Regions from separate parts of the Streptomyces sp. NPDC012466 genome, predicted to be linked through region 1. Evidence: riboswitches for the same ligand, from Rfam matches in the RefSeq annotation. Region 1 holds a riboswitch; the other holds the start of a gene.
What was found. A riboswitch is a leader RNA that binds a small molecule or an ion and turns the genes downstream of it on or off. The one in region 1 is predicted to bind S-adenosylmethionine.
Positions count from the first base shown of each region.

Region 2: it holds a riboswitch for S-adenosylmethionine, as region 1 does, so the genes downstream of both, thrC (threonine synthase) here and ACFY9E_RS32805 (aminotransferase class V-fold PLP-dependent enzyme) in region 1, are expected to answer to the same signal.

Region 1 is NZ_JBIBEQ010000010.1:303,129-306,546, forward strand. It holds gene ACFY9E_RS32795 (rhomboid family intramembrane serine protease) at 1-629, shown strand, start outside; gene ACFY9E_RS32800 (Lrp/AsnC family transcriptional regulator) at 626-907, shown strand; gene ACFY9E_RS32805 (aminotransferase class V-fold PLP-dependent enzyme) at 939-2,306, opposite strand; SAM riboswitch class IV at 2,441-2,557, opposite strand; gene trpD (anthranilate phosphoribosyltransferase) at 2,630-3,418, opposite strand, start outside.
Region 2 is NZ_JBIBEQ010000006.1:434,049-437,466, reverse strand. It holds gene ACFY9E_RS24050 (glucosyl-3-phosphoglycerate synthase) at 1-854, opposite strand, end outside; SAM riboswitch class I at 1,010-1,165, shown strand; gene thrC (threonine synthase) at 1,181-2,467, shown strand; gene ACFY9E_RS24040 (MoaD/ThiS family protein) at 2,553-2,828, shown strand; gene ACFY9E_RS24035 (cold-shock protein) at 3,275-3,418, shown strand, end outside.

The DNA.
Region 1 (3,418 bases):
GCCTGAACCCGGCGTACGGCACCGGCGACGAGCTCCTCGCCGTACAGCGGGCCTACTTCCGGCGCTGGGGGGTGATTCCCGCAGAACTGTTCGAAGGGTCCGCGGGGTCGGCCCTCACCCCCGCGACGGCACTCTTCGTCCACGGCAGCTGGGTGCACCTGCTCGGCAACATGCTCTTCCTCTACGTCTTCGGGGCGATGACCGAGGAACGGATGGGCCGCGTGCAGTTCACCCTGTTCTACGTCGGCTGCGGCTACCTGGCCCTGCTGGGCTACGCCGTCGCCAACGCGCACTCCGAGCAGTCCCTGGTCGGTGCCTCGGGGGCGATCTCGGCGGTCCTCGGTGCGTTCCTGTACCTGTTCCCCCGTGCCCGGGTCACCAGTCTCCTGCCGTTCCTCTTCTTCCTGCCGGTGCGCTTCCCCGCGTGGGTCGTGCTGCCGTTCTGGGCGGCGCTGCAGTGGCTGGCGGCGGGGCGGGCCTCCGACGGGCCGGGGGTGGCCTACCTCGCCCACCTCATCGGGTTCGGTCTGGGCTTCGGCTATGCGTCGGTCCGCTACGGCCGCCCCACCAGCCCTACTAGAGTGAAGGCCGCCCCTGCTCCGGCCCCCGAGGGAGAGAACCAGCCGTGATCACCGCGATCGTCCTGATCAAGACCAGCGTGGACCGGATCCCCGAGATCGCCGAGTCGATCGCGGCGCTGGACAGTGTCAGCGAGGTCTTCTCCGTCACCGGCACCTACGACCTGATCGCGATGGTCCGGGTGAAGGAGCACGAGGACCTGGCGGAGGTCATCCCGGGCCGGATCAGCAAGATCCCCGGCGTCGAGGGGACCGACACGCACGTGGCCTTCCGTACGTACTCGCAGCACGACCTGGAGGCGGCGTTCTCGATCGGGCTGGACAACTAGGGCCTGGGGCGCGCACCCGGCGACGACCGGCTCAGGCGGACGTGTCCGGCACGCAGCGGCCGTCCTCCGTGCGGTAGTTCCACTTCGCCCCGTCCGTCACGAGCTCCTTCACCGCCCGCACGAACCGCTCCACGTGCTCGTCCGGCGTGCCCGCGCCGAAGCTGACCCGGATGGCGTTGAGCGACTTCTCACCGGGCACGGCCTCCGGCGACCCGCACTCCCCCTGCGACTGCGGGTCGCTGCCGAGCAGCGTGCGCACCAGCGGGTGGGCGCAGAACAGCCCGTCCCGCACGCCGATGCCGTACTCGGCGGACAGGGCGGCGGCGAAGTGGGAGCTGTTCCAGCCCTCGACGACGAAGGAGAGCACCCCGACCCGCGGCGCGTCGTCCCCGAAGAGGGACAGGAACCGCACCTGGGGAACGCCGGCGAGGCCCTCCCGCACCGCGCGGACCAGGTACTGCTCGCGGGCCACGAGGGTGTCGAAGCCGGCCTCGGTCAGCGCCTTGCAGGCCGAGGCGACGGCGTAGGCGCCGATGACGTTGGGCGAACCGGCCTCGTGGCGGGCGGCGCTGTCGTGCCACTCCACGTCCACTCCCCCGTCCTCCCGCCGGCTGACCTTGCGGCTGGCGCCGCCGCCCGCGAGATACGGCTCGGCCGCGCGCAGCCAGTCGGCCCGTCCGGCCAGGACACCCGAGCCGAAGGGCGCGTACAGCTTGTGCCCGGAGAAGGCGACCCAGTCGACGTCGAGGCCGGCGACGGACACCGGGTGGTGCGGGGCCAGTTGGGCGGCGTCCAGCACGATCCGCGCACCGTGGGCGTGCGCGGCCGCGGCGAGTTCCCGTACGGGCCACAGCTCGCCGGTGACGTTCGAGGCGCCGGTGACGCAGACCAGGGCCGGCTCGCGAGGGTCCCGGCCGGCCAGGGCGCGCTCCAGGGTCTCGACGGCCTCACGGGGGCTGCGCGGGGCGTCGAGGCACGTCACGCGGGCGTTGCGCCAGGGCAGCAGGGCGGCGTGGTGCTCGGTCTCGAAGACGAAGACCTGGCAGTCGGCGGGGAGCGCGGCGGCGAGGAGGTTGAGGGAGTCGGTGGTGGAGCGGGTGAAGACCACCTGGTCGCCCTCGCGGCAGTCGAGGAACTCCGCGACGGTCCGGCGGGCGTTCTCGAACAGGTCGGTCGACAGCTGGGACAGGTACCCGGCGCCGCGGTGCACGCTGCCGTAGTACGGCGCGTAGGCGGCCACGTCGTCCCAGACCCGCTGGAGCGCCGGGGCGCTGGCGGCGTAGTCGAGGGCGGCGTAGGTGACCTCGCCGCCGGTCACGAGCGGGACGGTGACATACCGGCCCAGAACGGGCAGCGGGGCACAAACGGACTGAGCGGCGGCAACGGTGGAGACGGACATGGGTGAACTCCCGTGAAGGCAGGTGGAATCCGCCCGCGAGCACGTACGGCTACAAGCGGGGGTGAAGGAACAAGGGGGTGCGGAGGCGGGGCTCTGCGGCCCTATCGCATTCGCTGGTTCACGAGAGACTCCTCGTCACGCGCTTGCCACAGACCTCGCTGCCTGCGGCCTGGTCTTCACCCGGGGCACCCCGCCACGGACGGAGGGTTGCCGGACAGTCGGCCGGGGCCTCATGACTGTCACTCATGACCTGCCAGGAACGTACGCGAAAAGATCGGCGCCCCGCAACCCGAGTCCGGATCGCGGGACGCCGTCCGGGTTCCCTACGTGTTGCTCGCGGCCACCCAGCGCTCCAGCGTCCGCTTCGCCGCACCGGAGTCGATCGACTGGGCCGCCTTCACCATCGCGGCACGGATCTGCTCGGCCAGTGGCGCGGTGGTGGGCTCCAGGGCCACCAGGGCCGCGGCCGAGTTCAGCACCACCGCGTCCCGCACCGGCCCCGTCTCTCCGTCCAGCAGCCGCCGCGCGACCTCCGCGTTGTAGGAGGCGTCCGCACCGCGCAGGGCGTCCACGGGGACCAGTTCGAGGCCCACGTCCCGGGGGTCGAAGGCCTCCTCGGTCACCTCGCCGTCCCGGACGATCCACACCCGCGACGTGGCCGTGGTGGTGAGCTCGTCGAGGCCGTCGTCACCCCGGAAGACCAGGGACGAGTTGCCGCGCTCGGCGAACACGCCCGCGACGATCGGTGCCATGCGGGGATCCGCCACACCGACGGCCTGGGCCCGGACCCGGGCCGGGTTGGTCAGCGGGCCGAGGGCGTTGAACACCGTGCGGATGCCCAACTGGCCGCGGGCCGCGCCCGCGTGCCGCAGCGCCGGGTGGAACTTCACGGCGAAGCAGAAGGTGATCCCGGCCTCCTCGGCCACCTCGGCGACCCGGTGCAACGGCAGCTCCAGGTTGACCCCGAGCTTCTCCAGCACGTCGGAGGCCCCGGACGCCGAGGACGCGGCACGGTTGCCGTGCTTGACGACCTTCGCGCCGGTGCCCGCGACGACGATCGAGGACATCGTGGAGATGTTGACCGTCTTCGCGCCGTCACCGCCGGTGCCGAC
Region 2 (3,418 bases), on a different contig from region 1:
GACGGCCGGACCATGTGCCCGCGGGCCAGCCGCAGCTGGGCCGTGCGGTAGATCGCGGCGGCCATCCGGCCCAGCGCCTGCCCGTCCTGGTGCCGGTGCTTGCGCACCCCGACGTCCACCTGGGCGAGGGCGTCCAGGCCCGCCAGGTGCAGGGCGTCGACGAGCATGCCCAGCTCCACGCCGTAGCCGACGGGGAACGGCAGCCGCTCCAGCAGGGAGCGGCGGGCCGCGTACTCGCCGCCGAGCGGCTGCACGAAGCCGGCCAGTCGCGGCCAGTGCATGTTGAGCAGCGGGCGCGCCATCAGTTCGGTGACCCGGCCGCCCTGCCCGGCGGTCGTGCCGGAGGCGAGCGGATCGAACTCAGTGCCGAGCGGACGGTCGTACATGGCCTTCACCAGGTCCACGTCCGGCTCGGTGAGCAGCGGGCCCACGATCCCGGAGACGAAGTCGGACGAGAAGTCCCTGAGGTCCGCGTCGACGAAGCAGACGATGTCCCCGCGGGTGACGAGCAGGGAGCGCCACAGCACCTCGCCCTTGCCGGGCACGGTGGGCAGGCGCGGGAGTATCCCGTCCCGGTGCACCACCCGCGCGCCCGCGGCGGCGGCCACCTCGGACGTGCGGTCGGTCGATCCCGAGTCGACGACGACCAGCTCGTCGACGAGCGGGACCTGCCGCATCAGGTCGTGGCGGATGACGGAGACGATGTCACCGACCGTCGCCTCCTCGTTGAGCGCGGGCAGCACGACGCTGACCGTCTGGCCCGTGCGCTGCTTGGCGGCCAGGATCTGGTGGAGCGGGCGATCGTTCGCGGACCAGGAACGGGTGCTCAGCCACCGCTCGACTTCTTCCAGCACCGTGGCGGCTCCTCTGCGTACTCCAGGCGGGACGGACTGTGATCCATCTCGCGGTTCGGACGGCTATCTCAACTGTCCTGGTCGTCGGTTACAGTCTTGAACAACGCGGATGACCATCGCATGTCCGGGGTCACCCGCCGCCTACAACCACATACAGCTCATCCAGAGGGGCAGAGGGAAACGGCCCGATGAAGCCCCGGCAACCCTCCAGTCGGTTCTCGTAGGTCACTGGCGACCACTTCGCGAGGCTCCCGGCTAGGGAAGGTGCCAAATCCGTCTCACGGCGAAACGCGTCGTGAGGAAGATGAGGAAGGGCCTCGCCTCACATGGCTGTGCAGACTGTTGCAAGCACCACTGACTCCACCGTAGACCTCGGTCCCGCCGCGGCGCTGAGCTGCCGCGAGTGCGGTCACCGCGTCCCCCTCGGCCCGGTCTTCGCGTGCGAGGAGTGTTTCGGCCCGCTGGAGATCGCCTACGACTTCTCGGCCTACGACACCGAGGAACTGCGTAAGAAGATCGAGGCGGGCCCCGCGAACATCTGGCGTTACGCCCCCCTGCTGCCGGTTCCGGCCGACGTGGCGGACAAGCCGAACATCAACCCGGGCTGGACCAAGCTCGTCAAGGCCGACAACCTCGCCCGCGAGCTGGGTGTCGACGCCGGCAAGCTCTTCGTCAAGGACGACTCCGGCAACCCGACGCACTCCTTCAAGGACCGCGTCGTCGCCCAGGCCCTGGAGGCCGCCCGCGCCTTCGGCTTCACCACGCTCTCCTGCTCCTCCACCGGCAACCTCGCCGGTGCGGTGGGTGCCGCCGCGGCCCGCGCCGGCTTCCGCTCCTGTGTCTTCATCCCGCACGACCTGGAGCAGGGCAAGGTCGTCATGGCCGCGGTCTACGGCGGCGAGCTCGTCGGCATCGAGGGCAACTACGACGACGTGAACCGCTTCTGCTCCGAGCTGATCGGCGACCCGGCCGGAGAGGGCTGGGGCTTCGTCAACGTCAACCTGCGGCCGTACTACGCCGAGGGCTCCAAGACCCTCGCGTACGAGATCTGCGAGCAGCTCGGCTGGCAGCTGCCCGACCAGCTCGTCGTGCCGATCGCCTCCGGCTCGCAGCTCACGAAGATCGACAAGGGTCTGCAGGAGCTGATCAAGCTCGGTCTGGTCGAGGACAAGCCGTACAAGATCTTCGGCGCGCAGGCCGAGGGCTGCTCGCCGGTGTCGACGGCGTACAAGGCCGGGCACGACGTGGTCCGCCCGCAGAAGCCGGACACCATCGCCAAGTCCCTCGCCATCGGCAACCCGGCGGACGGGCCGTACGTGCTGGACATCGCGCGCCGCACCGGCGGTGCGGTGGAGGACGTGAACGACGAGCAGGTCGTCGACGCGATCAAGATCCTCGCCCGGACCGAGGGCATCTTCGCGGAGACCGCCGGTGGTGTGACGGTGGGCGTGACGAAGAAGCTGATCGAGAGCGGTGCGCTCGACCCGTCGAAGACGACCGTGGTGCTGAACACCGGGGATGGTCTCAAGACGCTGGATGCGGTGGCGGGCACGGGTCTCACGGCGACCATTCGGCCCAGCCTGGATTCGTTCCGGGCAGCTGGGCTCGTCTGATCGTTGATCCCTGCGGGCCGGTGGGGGTTGCTCGCGCAGCTCCCCGCGCCCCTAGGTTTGTCACCCAACCGGAGGTTTTGAAGTCATGAGCGTCACCGTTCGCATCCCCACCATCCTGCGCACCTACACCGGCGGTCGGGCCGAGGTCGCCGCCGAGGGGGCGAATCTCGGCGAGGTCATCGCCGATCTGGAGAAGAACCACACCGGGATCGCCGCCCGGGTGCTGGACGACCAGGGCAAGCTGCGCCGGTTCGTCAACGTGTACGTCAACGACGACGACGTGCGGTTCGAACAGGGACTGGAGACGGCGACGCCCGACGGTGCCGGGGTGTCGATCATTCCCGCCGTCGCCGGCGGCTGAACCGGTCGACCGGCCCGATTATTACCTTCGGTAACGGCCGTCACTGAGAGTTCATTGAATTGCCCCCTCCGTGAGAGAAGCGGAGGGGGCAATTCTGCGTGATTGAGCGCGGTACAGTTGGGGAACGCGCTCCTGATCCTCTGATCGGAACCCTGAATTCCTGCCGCGAGCCCGACAAGATGTAGCCAAAGTGTGCGCATCTTTTGCGGCTTTTGTTCCCTTTGTGGAGCCCGACTTGCCCTGAATTCGGGCGAATTCTCCCTACATTCCGGACCCTGCGCGTCCAGAATTCTCGTCCGATTGACCTGTTGCAGACGGCAGTTGGACAGATACATTCGGCCGCGGTCGACGCGTTCCGGCGCACGCCCCCAACCGTGGGGGGTGAGGTCTGACCCGGGTCCGCGAAGTGTGGATCTGTGCAAGGGCCAGTAATAGGGGAGTTAGGCATGGCTCAGGGCACCGTCAAGTGGTTCAACGCGGAGAAGGGGTACGGCTTCATCGCGGTCGACGGTGGTGCGGATGTTTTCGTCCACTACAGCGCGATTCAGATGGACGGCTACCGCACCCTTGAAGAGGGCCAGCGGGTCGAG